Aminobacter aminovorans: one gene and its partner. The protein of the gene in region 2 interacts with the protein of the main gene of each other region in a pairwise test. Links are inferred from orthologs where the notes say so. Each region holds a gene or a part of one and is shown on either strand. Other genes may lie near its edges.

Region 1 (11,084 bases), 2.7 Mb from region 2 along the record:
TCCCCCCGTGAGATCGTTTCAGAACTCGACCGCTTCATCATCGGCCAGAAGGACGCCAAGCGCGCCGTGGCCATCGCCCTGCGCAACCGCTGGCGCCGCCAGCAGTTGGAAGGCCAGATGCGCGAAGAGGTCATGCCCAAGAATATCCTGATGATCGGACCCACCGGCGTCGGCAAGACCGAGATCTCGCGCCGCCTGGCCAAGCTGGCCGGCGCGCCCTTCGTCAAGGTTGAGGCGACCAAGTTCACCGAGGTCGGCTATGTCGGCCGCGACGTCGAGCAGATCATCCGCGACCTGGTCGAAATCGCCATCGGCCTGGTGCGCGAAAAGATGCGCGAGGACGTCAAGGCACGTGCCCACGTCAACGCCGAGGAACGCGTGCTCGAAGCCCTCGTCGGCAAGACGGCCAGCCCGGCCACCCGCGACTCGTTCCGCAAGAAGCTGCGCGACGGCGAGCTCGACGACAAGGAAATCGAGGTCCAGGTCGCCGACACCGGCAATGGCGGCATGCCCGGCTTCGACATTCCCGGCATGCCCGGCGGCAATATCGGCGTGCTCAACATCAACGATATGCTGCAGAAGGCGATGGGCGGCCAGCGCACCAAGTCGCGTAAGACGACCGTCAAGGAATCCTATGCGCTACTGATCGGCGACGAGTCCGACAAGCTGCTCGACCAGGACGAGGTGGTTCGCCGGGCGCTCGAAGTGACCGAGAACGAAGGCATCGTCTTCCTGGACGAAATCGACAAGATCGCGCGCGGCGACGTCCATGGCGGTCCGTCACGTGAAGGCGTTCAGCGGGATCTGCTGCCGCTCGTCGAAGGCACGACGGTTGCGACCAAGTATGGGCCGGTGAAGACCGACCACATCCTGTTTATCGCCTCCGGTGCTTTCCACGTCTCCAAGCCCTCGGACCTTCTCCCGGAACTGCAGGGCCGCCTGCCGATCCGCGTCGAGCTTCGGGCGCTGGAAAAGGACGACTTCCGCCGCATCCTGACCGAAACCGAGGCGAGCCTGATCAAGCAGTACATCGCCCTGATGGAGACCGAAGGCGTCAACCTTGAGTTCACCGACGACGCCATCGACGCGCTCGCCGGCATTGCCGTCGACCTCAACGCCAGCGTCGAGAACATCGGCGCACGTCGCCTGCAGACGGTGATGGAGCGCGTGCTCGACGAGATCTCCTACGATGCGCCGGATCGCAACGGCACCACGGTGAAGATCGATGCAGCCTATGTGCAGAAGCATGTCGGCGACCTCTCGAGGAACACCGACCTGTCGCGCTTCATCCTCTGACATCAGCTCCGGCCGCTCGGAAAACGGGCCGGCTCGACTTTGCAGTGTTAGCGGAACATGTGGCCGAATGGTTCCATCCGGCCACCTTTCGCCACCGGGCGGAGACAATATCCTCGACTAAGCCTGGGGCATTTCCTAGTTTGCCCTGACAACGCTTGGGCAAACAGCAGCACATGAAACGCGTATTTTTCTCGGCATTTCTTCTGGCGACGGCTTTCGCCATTCCGCAGGCGTCGGCGACGACCATCGTCGCGGCCGGTAACGTCCATGCCGAACAGCCCGATGTTCCGGGCGCCTCGTCCAAGCGCACCAAGGCCGGCAAGACGACCTTCGACGCCAAGTACCGCAAGGTCTATGCGCTGCTGCAGAACGACGCCGAGTTGCGCGGCAAGATCAGGACGGTAGCTAACGCCTACGGCATCGACCCGATGCATATCGTCGGCGCCATCGTCGGCGAGCACACCTATAATGTCGACGCCTACGACCGGCTGCAGACCTACTACGTCAAGGCTGTTTCCTACCTCTCCAGCAAGCTGCGCTTCGCTTACGAAGGCGAGGATATATCCGATTTCATCAAGCGACCCGAATTCGCCGATTGCGCCGGCAAGTCGGGCAGCTACGATCTCTGGGAATGCCGCGAGCACGTCTGGAACCAGCATTTCCGCGGCAAGAACGTGAGCGGCACCAGCTTTCCCAATGACCGCTTCAGCGCCACCTTCTTCCAGCCCTTCTATGCCGGCCAGACTTTCGGCATCGGCCAGCTCAACCCGCTGACCGCGCTGCAGATGAGCGACGAGGTTCACAAGGTTTCCGGTCTGCCCAAGCTCGACGAGCGCGATCCGAATGCCGTCTACAAGACGATCATGGATCCCGACCTGACGCTGCCTTACGTCGCTGCGACACTGAAGACGTCGATCGACGCCTACAGGAACATCGCCGGCTTCGATATTTCGCAGAATCCCGGATTGACTGCGACGCTCTACAATGTCGGCAGCCCAGAAGCCCGTGCCTATGCGCTGAAAGCCGAGAACGAGCGGCGCCAGGCGGCCGGCGAGCCGGCAAAACTGCCCGAAGAAAACTATTACGGCTGGCTGGTCAACGACCGCTTGGCTGAGCTCGAGGCGTTGTTCTAGGCGGGACTACCTGCGCTTCTTGCGCGCGATCGCCTCGCGGACCTGCGCATTCAGTGCCGCCAGTTCAACATCGTTCAGTTCGTCGATCGCTTCGGCCATGAGGTTGGCAAGCTCGGTTGCTGCCGGCGACAATCCTGCCGTGTCGACGACCACCCGTGGATGCGAGCCCTCGGCCAACTTCTGCAACTCCTCGGCATCATCCCAGATGACGTTGAAGTAGCCGATGATCTTCTGGATCATCGCCCAGGTCGGCACACCACGATGGCCATGCTCGAGGGCTGAGAGATAAGCGGCGCTGACACCGATGCCAGCGGCCATGTCCTTCTGGCTGACGCCGCGTTCGCGCCGGAGTTCGCGGATGCGTTCGCCAAGCGGCGTCATGCACCGAGCCTCCGCCTGATCCTGATGTAAAGCGCGCCGGAGCCGCCATGGTGGCGCTCGGCATGGTCCTGGCTCGAAATCAGCATGCGAAAGGGAGCTGTATCCAGCCAGGCCGGAACCATGCGCTTCAAAACGCCGTCGCCGCCCTTCGAATTGCCCTTGCCGGTGATGACCAGCACGTAGCGCAGGCCGCCGGCATGTGCGCGACTCAAGAAGGCATACAGCAGCGAATAGGCCTCGTCCTGGGTCATTCCGTGCAGGTCGACCCGCCCCTCAATCGGCAGGCGGCCCTTGGAGAGTTTGTCGCGTGTCGGAACATCGAGCGTATGGGCGACATACTGCCGCTTCGGCAGCGTCGGCGCCGCCGCCACCTGTGCCTGCACCGCCGGAGCGGGAGCTGCCGCCGGTTTTTCCTGCTGTGCTGCGGGAATTTCCGGGATCTCGACCGCGCGCCTGCCCTTGAGCGGCGCGGTGGTGCGGGCGATGACGTTCCACAGCACGCGTTCTTCGTCGCTCAGCTTGCGGTCGCGGCGCGAGCTCATGACTGAGCCCCGACGATCAGGGATTTCGGCAGAAGCGCGAAGAAATCAGCATCGTTGCGGACGACGCCGGCGACTTCGCCCGCCGCGAAGCCGGAACCGGCAAACAGGTCGCCACGCGCCGGGCCCGTTATCGCGGAACCCGTGTCCTGGGCGATCATCAGCCGGGCGAAGGGTTTGCCGCCGAATGCGGTGAGACCGGGGGCGACGATATGAAACGGCGTGCCGAAGGTGTGCAGCAAACGGTCGACAGCAACCGAACGGCCAGGCGTCAGCGGCACTTTCGCGGCGGCGATCGGACCCAGCATTGCATCATCCACCTCGGCCTGCCGGAAGAAGATGTAGGACCGATTCTGCCAAAGGATCTCATCGACACGGTGAGGATTGGCTTTGAACCAGGCCCGGATCGATTGCATCGTCACCAGTTCGAGCGGGATTTCGCCAATCTTGGCGAGAATTCCACCCGGACCGGTGAAGCGCTGGCCGGATTTGGCGGCATAGGTCACGCGACGCAGCGACCCATCGATCATGTTCAGCCGGGCAGCGCCCTGGACATGGACGAAGAACACGTCGACCGGATCAGCGACCCAGGCGATCTCCAATCCTTGACCCGACAACGCACCCTGTTCAATCGCGGGGCGGTCGAAATACTCGATCAGCCCGTCCGGTGTGTTCCTGGCAAAAGCGAGGTAGGGGTCCATGCCGGCGGGTCGATTGGCGTCATCGACATCGACGAGATCGCCTGGGCGCGCCAGCAGCGGCACGGAAAATGTGTCGGTGCGAACAGGAGAGGCCTCAACGTCAGGCTCATAAAAGCCGGTGACGAGGCCATGGTCGCGGTCTTCGGGTGCGACGAGGGCAGGCTGGAAATGGCGCTCGAAGAACGCGCGGGCTTCGCTGCCATTGGCAGCCGGCTTTTCGCGCGCCTCGGCATAGGCTGGGCCAAAAGCGTCGAAAGCGACGCCGAGGGCGCCGCTGCGGTAGGGTTTGGTCAGGACGTGGAAAGCAGAGAGACAGAAGGCCTCGAAGGCATCCAACTGGTCATCTTCATGCCAGCCCGGCAGGTCGGCGAAACCGACCGGAGTGAATGCGGGCGAGAGCAGCACGGGCTTCGCCCGCCACGCGCGATCAGTCTTCTTCCTCGGTGGCGACGAGCTTCCAGTTCGGATCGCGCGAGCGGGTGTCACGGGCGAAAGTCCAGACGTCCTTGACCTCGGCCACCGTCTCCGGATCGCCGTCGATAACCTCGCCAGCCTTGTCGCGGGTCGCCGAAATCAGCTCCGAGACGATACGCAACGTCACATGTGCCTCACCGCCCTTCATCTCGGCCGAGACGATGTCGGCCTTGTCGATGCCGACGAAGGAGGACTGGATCTTCTCCGAACGGCCCTCGCGATCGGCGATGGCCGCGACGAAGCCGTCGAAGACTTCACGCGACAGGAGGTTCTTGAGCGTCTTGCGGTCACCGTCGGCATAGGCCATGACGATCATCTCGTAGGCCATCTTGGCGCCATCGACGAAGCCCTTGGGCTCGAAGGAAGCGTCGGCATCCTTGATGGCGCGCAGGCCCTTGTTCAGGTCGGTGCCCGGCTTGGCGAAAGCGTCGATCGCGACATAAGCATCGTCGGCAGCCTCGCCCGGAGCGCGCTTGCGCTGCGGCAGCGACACGACGTTCTCAGGCTTGCCATTGGCGTCCTGCGGCTTGCTGCGGGCTGCAGTGTAAGGATCGAAGGGGGGACGTTCGTTGCCAGTGCGGCGTCCAAGCACGTTACGCAGCTGAAAGAAGATCACGACCGCTGCGATCAGAAAGAAAATCGTGCCGAAATCGAAGAATTCCATATCTTCCGCCGATCCGTCCCTTGTTCGCGGCCGAAGCCAGCTTATGTGCCATTCGCCGGCGCCGCATCTGTGCCGCGCCCGTAGCCCTTGCATATAGAACGCATGCGCCAATCATTCAAATTAAAGGCGCAGCACCCTATCTAAAGATGTATGCACTATGCCTGTGACCGCATCTGGCTGTCACGTCAACTCAAACCGGACGGATCGACGCTCTTCATGCTGCCCCTCCTGCTCCTTGCCCTGCCTTTGCTCGAGATTGCCGGCTTTGTGGTGGTCGGCAGCGAAATCGGCGTGCTTGCGACAATCGGCCTGATCCTGCTCAGCGGCATCGTCGGGTCGATCCTGCTGCGCGTCCAGGGTTTCGGCGTCATGACCCGGATCCGCAAGGAAATGGATGCTGGCCGCGATCCTTCCAAGGAACTGGCCAATGGCGCGATGATCGTGCTGGCCGGCATCCTGCTTTTGATCCCGGGCTTCATCAGCGACATCATCGGCATCCTGCTGTTCCTGCCGCCGGTGCGGGCGCTGGCCTGGCGCTTTCTCAGCAAGCGGGTGCGCTTCAGCACCGACTTCGGCGGCTTTGCCCGCCGCGGCGGTCCGGCCGGTGGCAAAACCATCGACCTCGACGAGGATGACTTCACGCGCCAGCCTGACCCCAATTCGCCGTGGCGCTCGATCCGCGACGAGTAGTCGAAGGCTCCCCACGCCGGCAAAACCTTGTCTTGGCATGCCGAGCGTGCTAGCGAACCGCGGATTCCAATCCGGGCCGCTTCGCGGCCAAGCCAAGAGGACATGGGCTAATGGCCACGAATGAAGCGCCGGAAGGCGCCAACGGCAACGGTAATGCGCAGCAGCCCACGCTCAACGTGCTGGCGCAGTATGTGAAGGACCTTTCCTTCGAAAGCCCCGGCGCTCCGAATTCGCTGCGCGGCCGCGATAAGGCCCCTGGCATCAACATCAACGTCAACGTCAACGCCAACCCGATGACGGACAAGCAGTTCGACGTCAACCTGACGTTGAGCGCGAAGGCTGCCTTCGACAAGGATGTGCTGTTCAACGTCGAGCTGGTGTATGGCGGCGTGTTCCGCATCGACGGCTTCCCGCAGGAGCACATGCTGCCGCTGCTCTTCATCGAGTGCCCGCGCCTGCTGTTCCCGTTCGCTCGCCAGATCATTGCCGAAGCGACCCGCAACGGCGGCTTCCCGCCGCTTATGCTCGACCCGATCGATTTCGCCCAGATGTTCCAGCAGAAGATCGCCGAGGAACAGGCCGCTTCCAAGGTCAAGGTCAGCTAAGACTACGCCTTCAAGCGTTATCAATCGAAAGCCCGGCCTCTGCGCCGGGCTTTTTCGTTGGGGTCAGTTCTATTCGGCTGGTGAAAGCAGTTTGGCCCAAAGGGCCTTTTCACCAAGGCCGCCGACGAGCTTGTCGTGGGCGGCAAGTTCAGCCTCGGTCAGGCGCGGCGGCAACGGCTCGGGGCGTACGGCGACGACAATCTCGATCTGCCTCGTATTGCCGCCGCCATTGGCCGACGAGAAATTCTCCAGCACCAGCGCCGACTGCTTGCCGCCGATCAGTTCGATATAGACCTCGGCCAGAAGCTCGGAATCGAGCAAGGCACCGTGTTTGGTGCGGCGGCTGTTGTCGATACCATAGCGCCGGCATAACGCGTCGAGCGAGTTCGGGCCCATCGGATGCTTGCGGCGAGCAAGCGCCAGCGTGTCGATCAGGCGGTCGGGCTCGATCGCCGGCTGGTCGAGCCGGGCGAATTCGGCATTGATGAAGCCAATATCGAAAGTGCCGTTATGGGCGACAAGCTTGGCGCCATCGATGAACTCGATGAACTCGTCGATGATCTCGGGAAAAGTCGGCTTGCCCTCGAGGTCGGCGTTGGAGATGCCATGCACATCCTGCGCGTCCGGGTGAACCTGTCGCCCCTGCGGGTTGATGTATTTGTGGAAGGTGTTGCCGGTCGGAAAGCGATTGATCATCTCGATCGCGCCGATTTCGATCACGCGGTCCTCGCGGTTGTCGAGGCCTGTGGTTTCGGTGTCGAAAATGATCTCGCGCAAATGCTGATTCTCCTTGGCCGACAGCATGCCCTCCCGAGCAGCCGGCGAACAAGTGCGGCGATCAGCCTGCTTAGGGCTTACCCACCATCAATTGGGCAACGATGGCTTGAACTGCGGCCCGCGCCGGCTCCAGTCCATTGCCGGTGTCGACGATGTAGTCGGCAAGCTTGCGCTTTTCAGCGTCGGGAAGCTGCTTGGCGAGGATCGCCTCGAATTTCTGCTCGGTCATTCCCGGGCGCGCCAGAACGCGTTCGCGCTGGACATCGGCGGGCGCGGTGACAACCACGACCGCATCGACACGACCCCTGCCATTGGTCTCGAACAGAAGCGGGATGTCGAGGACGGCGATGGGCGCACCGGCTGCGCGGCTGCGCTCCAGAAAGGCGTTGGCGTCGGCACGAACGAGCGGATGGATGATGCTCTCAAGCTTCTTCAGCGCCGCGGTATCGCCCAGCACGTGGCGGGAAAGCTCGATGCGGTCGACGACACCATCCCTCACGGTTCCCGGGAAGGCGGATTCGATCAGAGGGGCAGCCTGGCCGGCATAGAGGCGATGCACCGCCTCGTCGGAATCGTGAACCGGAACGCCGGCCTCCACGAACATCTTCGCCGTCGTCGACTTGCCCATACCGATCGATCCCGTCAGCCCGAGAACGATCATTTCTTGGCGTCCAGATCGGCGACGATCAGGTTGCGCAGATCGGCAGTAACCTCGGGCCGGTGGCCGAACCAGCGTTCGAAGCCGGGCACCGCCTGATGCAACAGCATGCCGAGCCCGTCGACAGTCTTTAGCCCACGCGCCCTGGCTGCGGCGAGCATCGGTGTCTCGAGCGGCACATAGACAATGTCGGTGACGATGGCGTGGCCAGGCAGGGTGGATGGATCCGCAGGCAGGCCCTCGTTGCCATGCATGCCAAGCGCCGTCGTGTTGACCAGCAGCGACGCATCGCCAAGCAGCTCCGTGGTTGCCGCTTGTGGGTGCGCGCTGACGCCGTCGCCGAACTGGTCGGCAAGTTCCACCGCACGCGCGACAGTGCGGTTAACGATGCGGATGTCTTTAAAGCTACGCTGCTTAAGCGCGTGGATGATCGCCCGCGAAGCGCCGCCAGCACCCAGAACCACGGCAACATCGCTGCTGGCAGCCCAGCCCGGTGCGAGATGGTCGAGATTGGCGGCAAATCCATAGGCGTCGGTGTTGCCGCCCCAGAGCACACCGTCATCCAGCCAGACGGTGTTGACCGCGCCGATCTGCTCAGCGGCTTCGTCGCGGCGCTGGACCGCGGCGAAGGCAGCTTCTTTGTGCGGGATGGTGACGTTGCCACCACGCAATCCGGCCGCGGAAAGCCCGGCGAGGAAAGCTGCAAAATCCCTTGGCGCGACATCGATCGCGGTGTAACTGCCGTCGATGCCGTAACGTTTCAGCCAATGGCCATGGATTTTCGGCGAGCGCGAATGCGCGATCGGATGGCCGCAGACGAACGCCTTCAACTCAGCCATCGATGGCTCCGAGCTGACGCAATTCCTTGAGCACGGGCAGCAGCGGCAAACCGACGATGGTGAAATGGTCGCCTTCGACCTTCTCGAACAGCTGGATGCCTTCGCCTTCAATCTGGTAGGCGCCGACGCTCGACAGCGCCTTCTTGCCGACACGGGCAAGGTGGCGGCCGATGAAGGCTGGATCGAGTTCGCGCATCGTCAGCGACGCAATCGCCACATGGCGCCACAAGGTTTCGCCGTCACGCACCAGCACCACGGCGCTGTTGAGCTGATGGGTCTTGCCGGACAGCTTCAGCAGATGGCGGCGCGCGCCTTCCATGTCGTCCGGTTTGTGGAACACTTCGTCGCCGAGCGACAGCGTCTGGTCGCAACCGAGTACCAGCCGGCCGGGATGCTCTTCGCTGACCGCCACCGCCTTGGCCTCGGCCAGCACCAGGGCTACCTCCTCGGGCGTAGCCCCACTTTCGGCCAGCGGCGCTTCCAGCGCCCGTTCGTCAAGATCGGCCGGGATTGCGTCGACGGCCACGCCGGCGCTTTCGAGCATGGCTTTGCGGAAGGGGCTTCCGGAAGCAAGGATAAGTTTTTCGGTCACTGGTATTGCCTGAAAACGAACCGCGCAGGCGGTGTTGCTGGGTGCTTTTGGTCCTAGCGGCTCTTGTTGCGCAGGGCAACGATCGCGGCGGCCGTTTCCTCGATGGAGCGGCGGCTGACATCGATCATCGGCCAATTGTGCTTGGTGCAGATCTTGCGCGCATAGGCCAGTTCCTCGGTGATCGAGGCGCGGTCGATATATTCCTGAGCGTCGAAAGCCATCGTCGTGCCGAGGATGCGGTTCTGGCGCACATGCGAGATTCGCTCGGCGGTAGCGATCAGGCCGACGACCAGCGGCTTCTCCGCCTTGACCAGGCTGTCGGGCACCGGAACGCCGAGCACGATCGGGATGTTGGCGGTCTTGATGCCGCGATTGGCAAGATAGATGCTCGTCGGCGTCTTCGACGTCCTCGATATGCCGATCAGCACGACATCAGCCTGTTCCATATCGGCAGGCAGTTGGCCGTCGTCATGCTCCATGGTGAAGTTGAGCGCGTCGATGCGGCGGAAATATTCCGCGTCGAGAACGTGCTGCGCGCCGACACGGCGGCCCGCCGGCGCGCCGAGATAGGACTGGAATACCGACAGCACCGGCTCGAGCACCGAAACGCATGGCAGGCCCATCGACGCGCAGCGGCTGTCGATGAGGCCGGCAAGGTGCTGGTCGACGACGGTGTAAAGCACGATACCCGGTTCTTCCTCGATGTCGTCGAACACCTTCATCAACTGCTTTTCGGTGCGGATCAGCGGGTAGATGTGCTCGATCGCCCGCGCATCCTTGTATTGCGCCGACGCCGCGCGCCCAGCCGCCAGAAGCGTCTCGCCGGTGGCGTCGGAAATCAGATGCAGATGGAAGAAGCTCTGGGGTTTGTTCACAGCGGGCGCCTGGGTCTGTGGTCAAATGTGGATAAACGGGCGGTTCGGCCCGAAGCGGTGGTCGCGACTGTATCAGATGACGACTTGTCCACAATTCGCGTCGCTGTCTGTTTCGATTCAGCGGCGGGGAGTATTGTGGGGATAGTTTTTTAGTCCCCAGCTGTCCACAGAATCAGCACGCACGATAGGTCCGGCTAGATTCCTGATTCAAATCGCCGAATCCGCTTGCTGCCCGAAGTTTTCCCCGCTGGCGAAAACGGCCGCGCGTCACTATGACAAGTGGATATCTGAGGCCGCCTATGGACAGGTCGGAATTCTCGATTCCAACAGACTCTAAGAATTAGAAGAATCCTTCAGAATAAATTTTTGTTTATAGAAGGCTCAAGGAAAGGCAGACCTGATGCCCGTGAAACGCGCCCTGCTCCAAGTGCTGAAAGGCGAGAGCCTCGAGGTTCCGCCGCTCTGGATGATGCGCCAGGCAGGCCGCTATCTCCCGGAATATCGGGAGAGCCGAAAGAAGGCCGGAAGTTTCCTCGATCTCTGCTACAACCCCGACTTCGCCGTTGAAGTGACGCTGCAGCCGATCCGACGCTTCGACTTCGATGCCTCGATCCTGTTCTCGGACATTCTCGTCGTTCCGCACGCGCTCGGTCGCGACCTGCGCTTCGAAGAGGGCCGTGGACCTCTGATGACGCCGATCGCCGCGGACGAAGTTGCTGCGCTTGACGGTGAAAAGTTTCACGTGAATCTCGAACCGGTCTACGAAACCGTGCGCCGGTTGCGCCGCGAACTGCCCGAGAAAACGACACTGATCGGTTTCTGTGGCGCGCCATGGACTGTCGCCACCTACATGATCGCCG
Region 2 (12,252 bases):
GTGGCGAAGAACGCATTGGCGGCGATGCTGTAGCTGAGCGGATGCTGGAACAGCTTTGCCACGGCGAGCGCAACGACCCCCACACCGACGCTTGCCAGGAAGATGAAGTGGCGGCCGAAAGGCTTCATGTCGCCTGCACCGACTTCACCGCGCGCCGCGCCATCTGGTCCAGGGCACCGAGAAAGCGCGACCGATCTTGGGGTGAGAAGGTGGCGTTGTAGCCCTTGCTCTCACCTGTCTCGCGCAGGTGCTGCTTGAGATCACGCATGGCGACCGCCATGCCGATTGTCTCCGGCGTGAACGGCTTGCCTGTCGGACCGAGCACATGGGCGCCGAGGGCTACGGTGCGCGCGGCAAGCGGAATGTCTGCCGTGATGACGATGTCGTTGGTGCGCGCGTTATCGACGATCCAGTCGTCGGCGGCATCGGCACCCTTTGACACCACGACATTGCGGATCATCGGATCGCGCGACGGGCGCAGGCCGCCGTTGGACACGAAGGTCACGACAAGATCCAGCCGTTCGGCGACCTTCACCACTTCGTCCTTCACCGGGCAGGCGTCGGCATCGACGTAGATGATCGGGGCGTTTTCGGTCATTTCAGGCGCTGTTCCGGGAAAGGATATCTTTGGCTATGGTCTGGTGCGTCGAACGGAGCCCGACCATGGCACATCTGATCAATCGCGAACAATGGGCTGAAATGCCCGATGTCTGGCACGGTGAATTCCAGGGCGCTGCCTACGGGGCGGACGTTTCTGTCGTGTTCTTCAGTAGTGACAAGGTCGGCGGCGGACCGAAACTTCACACGCATCCTTATCCGGAAGTCTTCATCGTCCGTGTCGGCCGGGCGTTGTTCACCGTTGGCGACGAGACGATCGAAGCGGAGGCGGGGCAAATCCTGGTCGCGCCGGCGAACACGCCGCACAAATTCGCCAATCTCGGGCCCGGACGGCTGGAAACGACCGACCTGCATGTCGCCGGCGCCTTCGACACGACCTGGCTGGAATGAACCCTTGAACCCGTCAGTCGTTAACGCGTGAGACTGGCCTGAGCATGTCGATATGCGGGATGTCGTCTTCCAGGTATTCCTCCGACACCGTATCGAAGCCGAACGACGCGTAGAATCGTTCGAGATGGCTCTGCGCCGACAAGGCAATCGGCCGGCCCGGGAACAGCCGCTCACAGGCGGCGATCGATTCCACCATCAGCTTGTCGCCGAGCCGCTTGCCGCGATGATCAGGCGAGACCACGACCCGGCCAATATAGGCCGGATCGTCATAGCCGGACGGGGCTATGATGCGCGTGCTTGCCAGCAACTCTTTGCCGGCGAGCAGCCTGAGGTGGAGCGCCTCAGGATCCTTGCCGTCCATTTCGGGGAAGGCGCATTTCTGCTCGACGACAAAGACGTCGAGCCGCATCTTCAGCATCGCATAGAGGTCGCGCGGGGACAGGTCGTCGAGCCCCCTGACGTCGACCTCATATGCGATCCCGCTCATCAGTAGACGACCACGCTGCGGATGCTTTCGCCCGCATGCATCAGGTCGAAGCCCTTGTTGATGTCTTCGAGCTTGAGCGTGTGCGTGATCATCGGGTCGATCAGGATCTTGCCCTCCATGTACCAGTCGACGATCTTCGGCACATCGGTGCGGCCACGCGCGCCGCCGAAGGCGGTGCCCTTCCAGGTCCGGCCGGTGACCAGCTGGAACGGACGGGTCGCGATCTCCTGGCCGGCACCGGCGACACCGATAACGATCGACTCGCCCCAGCCGCGATGGCTGGCTTCAAGTGCCTGGCGCATCACCTTGACGTTGCCGGTGCAGTCGAAGGTGTAGTCGGCACCACCGATCTGGTCGGCACCACGCTTGGTCATGTTGACGAGATAGGGAACGATGTCGCCCTCGACCTCCTTCGGATTGACGAAATGCGTCATGCCGAACTTTTCGCCCCAGGCCTTGCGGTCATTGTTGATGTCGACACCGATGATCATGTCGGCACCGGCAAGGCGCAGGCCCTGCAGCACGTTGAGGCCGATGCCGCCGAGGCCAAAGACGATGGCCGTCGAACCGATCTCGACTTTGGCGGTGTTGATCACGGCACCGATGCCGGTCGTCACGCCGCAGCCGATGTAGCAGATCTTGTCGAACGGGGCGTCCGGGTTGACCTTGGCCAGCGCGATCTCGGGCAGCACGGTGAAGTTCGAGAATGTCGAGCAGCCCATGTAATGGAAAATCTTGTCCTTGCCGATCGAGAAGCGGCTCGAACCATCAGGCATCAGGCCTTGGCCCTGCGTCGCGCGGATCGCGGTGCACAGATTGGTTTTCCGCGACAAACATGACGGGCATGAGCGGCATTCCGGCGTATAGAGCGGAATGACGTGGTCGCCCTTCTTCAGCGAGGTCACACCCTTGCCGACGTCGACGACGACACCGGCACCCTCATGGCCCAGAATGGCCGGGAAGATGCCTTCGGGGTCGGCACCCGACAAAGTGAACTCGTCAGTATGGCAGATGCCGGTCGCCTTGATCTCGACCAGCACCTCGCCCTCGCGCGGCCCTTCGAGGTCGACCTCCATGATCTCGAGTGGCTTTCCGGCTCCAACAGCTACGGCGGCGCGGGTTTTCATGGCGATGTTCCTTCAAGCAAACAGGGGGCAAATGTCGGCGGCAAGGTTTCAGGTTTTGCCAATGCATTCAACCGCCAAGGCGACGCACGGCGGTCGCAAAGCGGCGGTTGCGATGATACTCCACAAGCGGTTTCCAGCGCGACCCCTTGCGGGATGGACATGGTGGCTGGCGTGGCCGAACATGGCACCGAAATTTCCAGGTAAATGGCAGACGATTCGATGTCGAGTGACAGGCTCCCACGCGATCCCCTGAAGCGTGAAGCGCTCATAAGGGCTGAAAAGCCAGACACTTCCGAGCGGATGTTCATTCATCTGCGCGTTCACTCTGCCTATTCGCTGCTCGAAGGCGCCCTCAAGCTCGACAAGGTCGTCGCTCACGCTGCCAAGGACGAGGCGCCGGCCATCGCCGTTGCCGACACCAACAATCTGTTCGGGGCGCTCGAATTTGCCCAGAAGGCGACCAAGGACGGCGTGCAGCCATTGATCGCCTGCCAGGTCGACGTCGACTTCGCCGACGGCGGCGACAGCACCCAGCGCGGCCAGGGCTGGAAACAGGCACTCGACCTGTTTCCAGTCGTTCTGATTGCCGCGACCGAAACCGGCTATGCGAACCTCGTCAGGCTGGTCAGTCGGCTCTACCTCGAAACCCCGAACGGCGAGCCGGTTCATGCCAAGCTTGATTGGGTTGCCGGGCTGGCTGAAGGGATCATCTGCCTGACCGGTGGCCCGCGCGGTCCGATCGGTGCTGCGATCAAGAGCGACCACACGGCAATTGCCGAAAGCCGCCTGCTGACCATGAAACAGATGTTCGGCGACCGGCTTTACGTCGAACTCGAGCGTCTGGCCGGCTACGACCGGATGATCGAGGCGGCAACGATCGAGCTCGCCTATCGCCACTATCTGCCTCTGGTCGCCACCAACGAGGCGTTTTTCGCCAAGCGTGCCGACTTCGAGGCCCATGATGCGCTCATCGCCATTGCCGAGGGTTCGGTCGTCGCCGAGGACAATCGTCGCAGGTTGACGCCGGACAATTTCCTCAAGTCGCAGAAGGAGATGGGCGAGCTTTTTGCCGATCTGCCTGAAGCAATCGACAACACGGTCGAGATCGCCAGGCGCTGTTCCTACTACCCCAAGAACCGCAATCCGATCCTGCCACGCTTCACCGGTGGCGATATCGCTGATGCCGACGCGGCCGTTGCCGCCGAGGCTGCGGAACTGTCCCGTCAGGCCCGTGAAGGCCTTGCCATGCGGCTGGAGACGCGTGGCCTGTCGACGGGCTATACGCCCGAACAGTACCAGGAACGCCTGGAGTACGAGCTCGGCATCATCGAGCGCATGAAGTTCCCAGGCTACTTCCTGATCGTTGCCGACTTCATCAAATGGGGCAAGCAGCAAGGCATCCCGGTAGGACCCGGCCGTGGTTCGGGTGCCGGCTCGCTGGTGGCCTACGCGCTCACCATCACCGACGTCGACCCTCTGCGCTTCTCGCTACTGTTCGAGCGTTTTCTCAATCCCGACCGCGTGTCGATGCCCGACTTCGACATCGACTTCTGCCAGGATCGGCGCGAAGAGGTCATTCGCTACGTGCAGGGCAAATATGGCCGCGACCAGGTCGGCCAGATCATCACTTTTGGTACGCTGCAGGCCCGCGCGGTGTTGCGCGACGTCGGCCGCGTGCTGCAGATGCCTTACGGCCAGGTCGACAAGCTGTGCAAGATGGTGCCGCAGAACCCGGCCAATCCGGTGACGCTCGGACAGGCGATCGAGGGCGAACCGCGTTTTGCCGAAGAGGCCGAGCGCGAGCCTATCGTCCAGACGCTGCTCGACATGGCGCAGAAGCTCGAAGGCCTCTATCGCCACGCCTCGACGCACGCCGCTGGTATCGTCATCGGCGACCGTCCGCTGTCCGAACTCGTGCCGATGTATCGAGACCCGCGTTCCGACATGCCGGTCACCCAGTTCAACATGAAATATGTCGAACAGGCCGGTCTGGTGAAGTTCGACTTCCTTGGCCTGAAGACGCTGACCGTCCTGCAGAAGGCCGTTCATTTCATCAGCCGCCGCGGCGTCGACATCGATCTCGCATTGATCCCGCTCGACGATCCCTTGACCTATGCCATGCTGTCGCGCGGCGAGACCGTCGGCATCTTCCAGGTTGAAAGTGCCGGCATGCGCAAGGCGCTGATCGGCATGAAGCCTGACCAGGTCGAGGATATCATCGCGCTGGTGGCACTGTATCGCCCTGGTCCGATGGAGAACATCCCGACCTACAACGCCCGCAAGCATGGTGAGGAGGAGATCGCTTCGATCCATCCGATGATCGACTATCTGGTGAAGGAGACCCAAGGGGTTATCGTTTACCAGGAACAGGTCATGCAGATTGCGCAGGTGCTGTCGGGCTATTCGCTCGGTGAAGCCGATCTGCTGCGACGCGCCATGGGCAAGAAGATCCGCGCCGAGATGGACAAGCAGCGCGAGCGCTTTGTCACTGGCGCCATGGACAAGAAGGTCAGCAAGCCGCAGGCCAATGCGATCTTCGATCTGCTCGCCAAATTCGCCGACTACGGCTTCAACAAGTCGCACGCCGCAGCCTACGCTATCGTGTCCTACCAGACGGCATATCTGAAGGCGCATTACCCGGTCGAGTTCCTCGCGGCCTCGATGACCTACGATATGTCCAATACGGACAAGCTGAACGATTTCCGTCAGGACGCCATGCGCCTTGGCATCGATGTCGTGCCGCCATCGGTCATGACGAGTTTCCGTGACTTCGAGGTCGGTGAAAAGAAGATCTTCTACTCGCTTGCGGCGATCAAGGGCGTGGGCGAGGCCGCGGTGCAGCACATCGTTGCCAAGCGCGAGGAAAAGCCGTTTGCCAGCCTCGCCGACTTCTGCGAGCGCATCGATCCGAAGCTTGTCGGCAAGCGTGTCTTTGAAAGCCTGATCATGGCCGGCGCGCTCGACTGTTTCGGTCACGAGCGCGCAGCGATGATGGCGGGCATAGAGCGGATGATGGGCCTTGCTTCGCGTGCCCATGAGAACGCCACGCTCGGCCAGTCCGACATCTTCGGCAGTGCTGCTTCAGGACAGGCGCCGTCGCTGCATCTTCCGGTCGCCGATGCGTGGCTTCCCGCCGACCGGCTCCATCGCGAGTTCCAGGTCGTCGGCTTTTATCTCTCGGCGCATCCGCTCGACGAATACAAGGCAGCGCTCGAAAAGATGCGTGTCCAGAACTGGGGTGACTTTGCCGCTGCCGTGAAACGTGGTGCGACTGCCGGCCGTCTGGCCGGCACCGTCACCACCAAGCAGGAGCGCAAGACCAAGACCGGCAACAAGATGGGCATCGTCCAGTTCTCGGATGTTTCAGGCCAGTATGAAGCGGTGATGTTCTCGGAGACGCTGGCGCAGTACCGTGACTTGTGCGAGCCCGGCAAATCCGTGGTCGTCACCGTCGCCGCCGAGGATCGCCCGGAAGGCGTGAGCCTGCGCATTCAGACGGTGCAGTCGCTCGAGGACGAAGCGAGCCGGGTGCAGAAGACGTTGCGCATCTTCGTGCGCGACGCAGCGCCCCTCAACATGCTGTCCAACCAGCTGACCGTGCGCGGCGAAGGCGAGGTCAGCTTCATCGTGCTCAAGGGCGAGGCCGAGGGCGAGATCGAAATCGAGCTGCGTGAGCGCTATCGCATCACGCCGTCGATCGCGTCGGCCATGCGGGCAGTGCCGGGGGTGGTCGAGGTCGAACTGGTTTAGCCGGTCAGATTGTCTTCGCTGTCGGTCACCTCTTCTTTCCCGCCGGCTCGTTCCGGCAGGCCTGCGCCGCTCCATAAGCATGACCCGCTCGCGTTCGTTCTGCGTTAGCGCAGTTGCTCGTTCGAACTCGCCAAGTGCCGCCGCGAAGCGGTCGAGTTTCATCAGCAGGTCGGCACGCACGCTTGGCAGCAGGTGATGGTTGCGCAGGGCTGGTTCGTGCATCAGTTGGTCGGCGAGCTCCAGTCCCGCTGCTGGACCGAATGCCATCGCCAGTGCCATGGCCCGGTTCAGTTCGATCACGGGCGAGGGCGCGAGTGCTGAAAGTGCCGCGTAGAGAGCAGCTATGCGCGGCCAGTCAGTCTGTTCGGCCGTGCGCGCCCGGCCGTGGCAGGCGGCGATTGCCGCCTGGAGCGTGTACGGCCCTCGGCGGTGCAGGGTTTCTGCCTTGGCAAGCGCTGCAAGACCACATTTGATCAGCAGATGGTCCCAGCGGGACCGCCGATCAGCCTCAAGGTGAGTGCTGCACGTGCGTCGGCCGAAAGCACCGGATGACAGGACACGAACATCAGCCCGAGCATGTCGTCGCCCATCCCTTGGTACGGCGACAATTGTCGATGGCCGGCGCTTGGCCGGGGCGATCAGCCAGGCGCCGGGTTTGTTCGGAATGCCGGAAGCGGACCAGTTGAGCAGTGCCGCGATGAGAGCATTCTGGGCGAACTCTTCCGCCAGGTCGACGCTGCGGGTGAAGCGGGTCAATGCCGCTACGATCCGTGCCCGCTCCATGCGGAACACGGTCACGATGGCCCTTGCGTCGCGCGGCTTCTCGCGACGCTGTCATGACGGACAATGTCGGTCGACATCGCCATGGAGGGCCGGCTGTCGTTCGCGGCAATCTATTTCTTGTCTTGCGCGACGCCCATTTCGCGGAAGCGCTCAATGCCTGCGCTTGGCTCGAAATCCGCGAGATCGACCATCTGGCGCACCTCGATCTGGCCGTTCTCGATCTGCGGGTTGGGAAACCGGTGGCCCATTCCCGGCGGACAGGAAAAAACCAAGGACGAATTCGCCAGGCTCTTCGCCGCATCCGGCTTCAGGCTGACAAGAGTGATCGAGGCCGGCCCTCGTATGAGTATCATAGAAGGCGAGCCGGCCTGACCCCTGCGGATACTTCGAGCCTGAACCGCAACAAGCAACTTCGCTTGACTTGGCATTGATAAGACTAAATCCTGTATGCCAGCGGAAACGAGGCTGCGGTCAACATGAAGGCCCTGTTGCGAGGTGTCTGCGTTGCGGCTGTGCTGTTGGGAGGTAGCCTCCAGGCACATTCTGCCGATCTCGTTGTGGCCATGCCCAATTGGCCATCCGGCCAGGCATCCGCCAACATCATCAAGGTCGCACTTGAGAAGTCGCTCAAGATCGAGGTCGAGGTCGAGGAAATGGGAACCTTGATCGCCTTCACCGGCCTGGATTCAGGCAAGGTCGATATTCACCCCGAGGTTTGGCGACCGAACCTCGACTCGCTGGTGCAGAAATATGTCACCGAACGCGGCACCGTTCACCTGAGCCCGCGCGGCGTGTCGGCGACGCAAGGGTTATGCGTCACCCAAAAGACCTATGACGACTATGGCATTCACGAGGTCGCCGACCTTACGGACCCGTTGAAAACCAAGGTGTTCGACACCGATGGCGACGGTAAGGGCGAGATCTGGATCGGTGCCCAGGGCTGGTCGTCGACCGACATCGAGCGCATCCGCGCCAAGAGCTATGGCTACGCGGCAACGATGACGCTGCTCGAAATGCCGGAGGAGGTCGGCATGTCGGCGGTGGATGCTGCAGTGGCGACCGACAAGCCGATCGTTTTTTACTGTTACAGTCCGCATCACGTGTTTGAGCTGCATCAGATCAAGCAACTGAGCGAACCGTCTTTCGATAGCGCAAAGTGGAATGTCATCTTACCCGCGGATGATCCGATGTGGCTGTCGAAGTCCGATGCGCCCGTAGCCTGGAAACCATCGAGTTTCAGCGTCGCTTATGCAACGTCGCTGTCCAAGCGTTTGCCGCAAGTGGCCAGATTTCTCGACAATATAGATTTCAGCGCCGACGAAGTGACGGCCATGGGCTACGCGCTCGAGGTCGAAAGGCAGGATCCGGCGAAGTTTGCGGAGCAATGGGTGGCGAGCCACGAAGACCGTGTGAAAGCTTGGATGAAGTGACGCCCGCGAGGGCTGGAAAGGGGTAGTGCGCATGGCAGGGACGGCGCGTCCACGCAGATGGTTCGGTTGGGTCGCCCTCTTTTTCATGGCTGCAGGGCTCGGAGCAGCACTGGCGCAGGTCGGCCCGACAACACAGATCTTCGATCCCAAGACCCATAAATGGATCAACTACGATCGCAAGAAGGCACGCCAGTATTACGCCGCTCACGGCCAGGTGCCAGACGCGTTCCGCCGCCAGATCGTAACGTTCCGCACCGCCGAGAAGCCGGGCACCATCATCATCGACGGTAACCAGCACTTCCTCTATCTAGTCTTGCCCGGTCTCAGGGCCGTGCGATACGGCATTGGGGTCGGTCGCGACGGTTTTGGTTGGGCCGGGATCGTGCGTGTCGGGCGCATGGCCGAATGGCCGACCTGGACGCCGCCAGCCGAAATGGTGGCGCGCGATCCGAACGCGGCCAAATTTGCTGGCGGCATGCCTGGCGGCCCCGACAATCCGCTCGGCGCGCGTGCGCTTTATCTCTACCAGGGCGACCAGGATACGATTTATCGCATCCATGGCACACCGGAGCCGTGGACGATCGGCCTCGACGTGTCGTCCGGCTGCATCCGCATGAACAATGACGACATCGTCGACCTGCATGCCCAGGTTCAGGTTGGCGCCAAGGTGGTGGTGCTTATGCAGGGGGCTGCGCTCTACAAGGGGGTATGAGCGTTGCCGTTTGAGAATGACAAACGCGTCCAACGAGGGGGATATGATGCGAAAAGCTTATCTCTGCGGAACTGGTTTGCTTGCGGGCCTTGCTGTCGCTGGCTGTTCCTCCACCGCGCCTGAACCGCAAGACATGGCACGGACCACGGTGCAGACGGCGCCCGCCGACCTGCAGCTTACCTGTGCCAGTGCGGCGGCAACGTCCGCCGGCGTCGAAGCCGACAAGGTGCTGCCGGTCGGCTCGTCGCAGTTGGACGCGACTAGGTATCAGGTCGATCTCAATGCATCTGGCCAACGCTATGTTTGCGTTGTCGACAATGTAGGCAATGTGACCTCGGTGCAGAAAGCGGCTTGATAAACGAGCCAGCTTGGACACGACGGAACTTGGGTCTTCCATCGACGACAGCAAGGCAGACGGGCGTTGCCAGCGGACGCACCCGCCGGGCGAACGCTGCCCCTCAATCGTCCAGCGCCTCTGGCGGATGCGCGTTGCGGCCCTTGCCGAACGTGTAACCGGTCTCGACGGCGTTTTTGCCAAACTTGCCGCGCAGCACGTCGATGGCGCCTTCAGCCAGTGCGCGCTTGTGCGACTGGGTATCGACGAGATCGGGCGGATCGGCACGTTCGTCGTCGGACAGGTCGCTGACGCCGATGCCGAGCAGACGATACTTCGTACCGTCGGTCTCCTTCGACAGCAACTGCATGCCGGTCTGGAAGATACGGTCGGCAAGTCGCGTCGGATCGGCAAGGCGGCGGTTGCGTGTCCTGATCTTGAAATCCTGGGTCTTGAGCTTGAGCACGACGGTGCGTCCGGCAATGTTGGCCTTCTTCAGCCGGGTCGAGACCTTTTCCGACAGCGCCCGCAGCACCGGTACCAACTCTGCCGATGAGGCGAGATCTGTATCGAAGGTGGTCTCCGCCGACACGCTCTTGGCTTCCTGGTCGGGCGAAACCTGGCGGTCATCCTGGGCACGTGACAGGTGGTAGAGGCGGCTGCCCATCGTGCCGTAGCGGCGCATCAGATCGCCGCGTTCCATGCGCTGCAACTGGCCGATGCTGCGGATGCCGTCGCTTTCGAGTGTCGCGGCAAAGGCTTTGCCGACGCCCCAGATCATCGTCACCGGCTGCGGCGCCAGGAACGCAAGCGCTTCAGCCCCGCCGATGACCGCAAAGCCGCGCGGCTTGCGGAGGTCTGAGGCGACCTTGGCCAAGAACTTGCAGTAGGACAGCCCGGCGGAGACGGTGATGCCGATCTCCTTCTCGACGGTGGCGGCAAATCGCGCGAGCACTAGCGCCGGTGGCAGGCCATGCAGGCGCTCGGTGCCGTCCAGGTCGAGAAAGGCCTCGTCGATCGACAGTGGTTCAACCAGCGGCGTCAGCGCCTGCATCATCGAGCGCACCTCACGCCCGACGCGGACATATTTTTCCATGTCGGGGCTGATCACGACCGCCTCGGGGCAAGCCTCCAGCGCCTTGAACATCGGCATTGCCGAGCGCACGCCATGAATGCGGGCGATGTAGCAAGCCGTCGAAACCACGCCGCGCTTGCCGCCGCCAATGATGACCGGCTTGTCTTTCAGTTCTGGGTTGTCGCGCTTTTCCACCGCCGCATAGAAGGCATCGCAGTCGATATGGGCGAGGTGCAGTTGGTAGAGCTCGGGATGGCGCAACAGGCGAGGGCTGCCGCAGGCATGGCAGCGCGGTCCCGACCCACGCTGAAGGGCCAGGCAGTCGCGGCAAAAACCGTGGCTGGGATCGTTGACAGGCATCGCCTTCGCTGCGAACATAAAGAGAACAAGCGCGATTTTATGTCAGCAGCCCCGTCGGGACAAGGCTGCGCTGCGGAGCTACGCCATGACTGATGCCATTTCGCCGCTGACGCCGGATCTGTGGCCACATTTCGAGGATTTGTTCGGCAAGCAGGGTGCCTGCTATGGCTGCTGGTGCACCTATTTCAGGCTGCCGCCGGCGATCAGGCGGGACAGCAACCGAGAGAGCAACAAGGATCACATAAAGGCGCGAATCGCGGCTGGGCCGCCGCCCGGCTTGCTGGCCTTTTCGGATGGTCAGGCGGTCGGCTGGATGCAGATCGGCCCACGCGCCGACGTGCCAGAGTTCAACAATGCGGGCAGGGGCTCTGCGCCACTTGCGGCGCAGGACGCCGGTGACCCTGCCGTCTGGGCCATCTCCTGCTTCTTCATCCGCGGCAACGTGCGCGGACTGGGAATGACGCACCGGCTTGTCGAAGCAGGGATCGCATATGCGCGCCAGGCGGGTGCGCGCGTGCTCGAGGCCTGCCCGATCGACAAGTCGAATGGAAAACACCCGGCCAGCCTCTTTGTCGGCTCGACGCGGGTGTTCGACAAGGTAGGGTTTACGCGCGTCATCGAGCGCAAACCCGGCCGGCCGCTGATGCGCCTCGAGCTTTGAGGCCTGGCTGCCCCATACGTCGCCGCGCTAGCCGGAAAAGCCGCCGGCTTCGAGAAACGCCACTTCCTGTTCGGTCGATTCGCGCCCCAGGATGAAGTTGCGGTGCGGAAAACGGCCGAAACGGGCGACGATGTCACGATGGCCGATGGCGTGCTTGAGATAGTCGCCACCAAGCGCGGTCGAGCGTTGGAGCGGGATGTCGTGGTCGGCCAGCGTCTCGGAATGCGAGAAAGGCAGATAGAAGAAAACCCTGATCGGTCCTTCCGTCGCCATGTCGTGGCCGTCGGCGACGGCCTGGCGCGCGAAATGGCGGGCGAGCGGATCGGTCGCATACATGTGGCCGCTGCCGCGGAAGCAATTGCGCGGAAACTGGTCGAGCAGGATCATCAAGGCCAGCGCGCCCTCGGCGTCGTTTGCCCAGGCATCGCACTGGCGCTTGGCAGCGGCCATGTGCAGGTCGCCGAAGCGGTCGCGAAAGCTGTCATCGAACATGACATCCTTGCGGAACCAGCTCTCGGGTCCGGC

The links.
Region 1: the proteins of dnaE (region 2) and dnaQ interact in binary tests that used the Escherichia coli proteins (3 or more experiments, as listed by UniProt). The link is inferred for Aminobacter aminovorans from one-to-one orthologs.

The regions. Positions count from the first base shown.
Region 1 is NZ_UFSM01000001.1:741,720-752,803, forward strand. Bases 5,407-8,235 are described here. They hold dnaQ (DNA polymerase III subunit epsilon), read right to left. Parts: upstream 7,261-8,235; coding sequence 6,553-7,260; downstream 5,407-6,552. Other genes in these bases: DY201_RS03605 (FxsA family protein), read left to right, coding at 5,407-5,878; secB (protein-export chaperone SecB), read left to right, coding at 5,989-6,483; coaE (dephospho-CoA kinase), read right to left, coding at 7,331-7,921; DY201_RS03625 (shikimate dehydrogenase), read right to left, coding at 7,918-8,235. Outside these bases: ATP-dependent protease ATPase subunit HslU, read left to right, coding at 1-1,296; DY201_RS03580 (DUF1402 family protein), read left to right, coding at 1,470-2,429; DY201_RS03585 (helix-turn-helix domain-containing protein), read right to left, coding at 2,436-2,810; DY201_RS03590 (Smr/MutS family protein), read right to left, coding at 2,807-3,352; mltA (murein transglycosylase A), read right to left, coding at 3,349-4,455; DY201_RS03600 (Tim44/TimA family putative adaptor protein), read right to left, coding at 4,478-5,188; more of DY201_RS03605, read left to right, coding at 5,405-5,406; more of DY201_RS03625, read right to left, coding at 8,236-8,757; DY201_RS03630 (Maf-like protein), read right to left, coding at 8,750-9,349; DY201_RS03635 (pyruvate, water dikinase regulatory protein), read right to left, coding at 9,403-10,224; hemE (uroporphyrinogen decarboxylase), read left to right, coding at 10,625-11,084. UniProt on the Escherichia coli protein: DNA polymerase III is a complex, multichain enzyme responsible for most of the replicative synthesis in bacteria. The epsilon subunit contain the editing function and is a proofreading 3'-5' exonuclease.
Region 2 is NZ_UFSM01000001.1:3,398,086-3,410,337, reverse strand. Bases 2,576-6,572 are described here. They hold dnaE (DNA polymerase III subunit alpha), read left to right. Parts: upstream 2,576-2,922; coding sequence 2,923-6,372; downstream 6,373-6,572. Other genes in these bases: DY201_RS16770 (S-(hydroxymethyl)glutathione dehydrogenase/class III alcohol dehydrogenase), read right to left, coding at 2,576-2,622. Also shown: DY201_RS16790 (DUF1345 domain-containing protein), read right to left, coding at 1-128; DY201_RS16785 (YaiI/YqxD family protein), read right to left, coding at 125-598; DY201_RS16780 (cupin domain-containing protein), read left to right, coding at 664-1,008; DY201_RS16775 (GNAT family N-acetyltransferase), read right to left, coding at 1,022-1,495; more of DY201_RS16770, read right to left, coding at 1,495-2,575; DY201_RS29085 (hypothetical protein), read left to right, coding at 7,219-7,527; DY201_RS16750 (ABC transporter substrate-binding protein), read left to right, coding at 7,632-8,585; DY201_RS16745 (L,D-transpeptidase), read left to right, coding at 8,671-9,297; DY201_RS16740 (hypothetical protein), read left to right, coding at 9,431-9,652; DY201_RS16735 (DNA polymerase IV), read right to left, coding at 9,756-11,084; DY201_RS16730 (GNAT family N-acetyltransferase), read left to right, coding at 11,152-11,727; DY201_RS16725 (DUF924 family protein), read right to left, coding at 11,755-12,252. UniProt on the Escherichia coli protein: DNA polymerase III is a complex, multichain enzyme responsible for most of the replicative synthesis in bacteria. This DNA polymerase also exhibits 3' to 5' exonuclease activity. The alpha chain is the DNA polymerase catalytic subunit.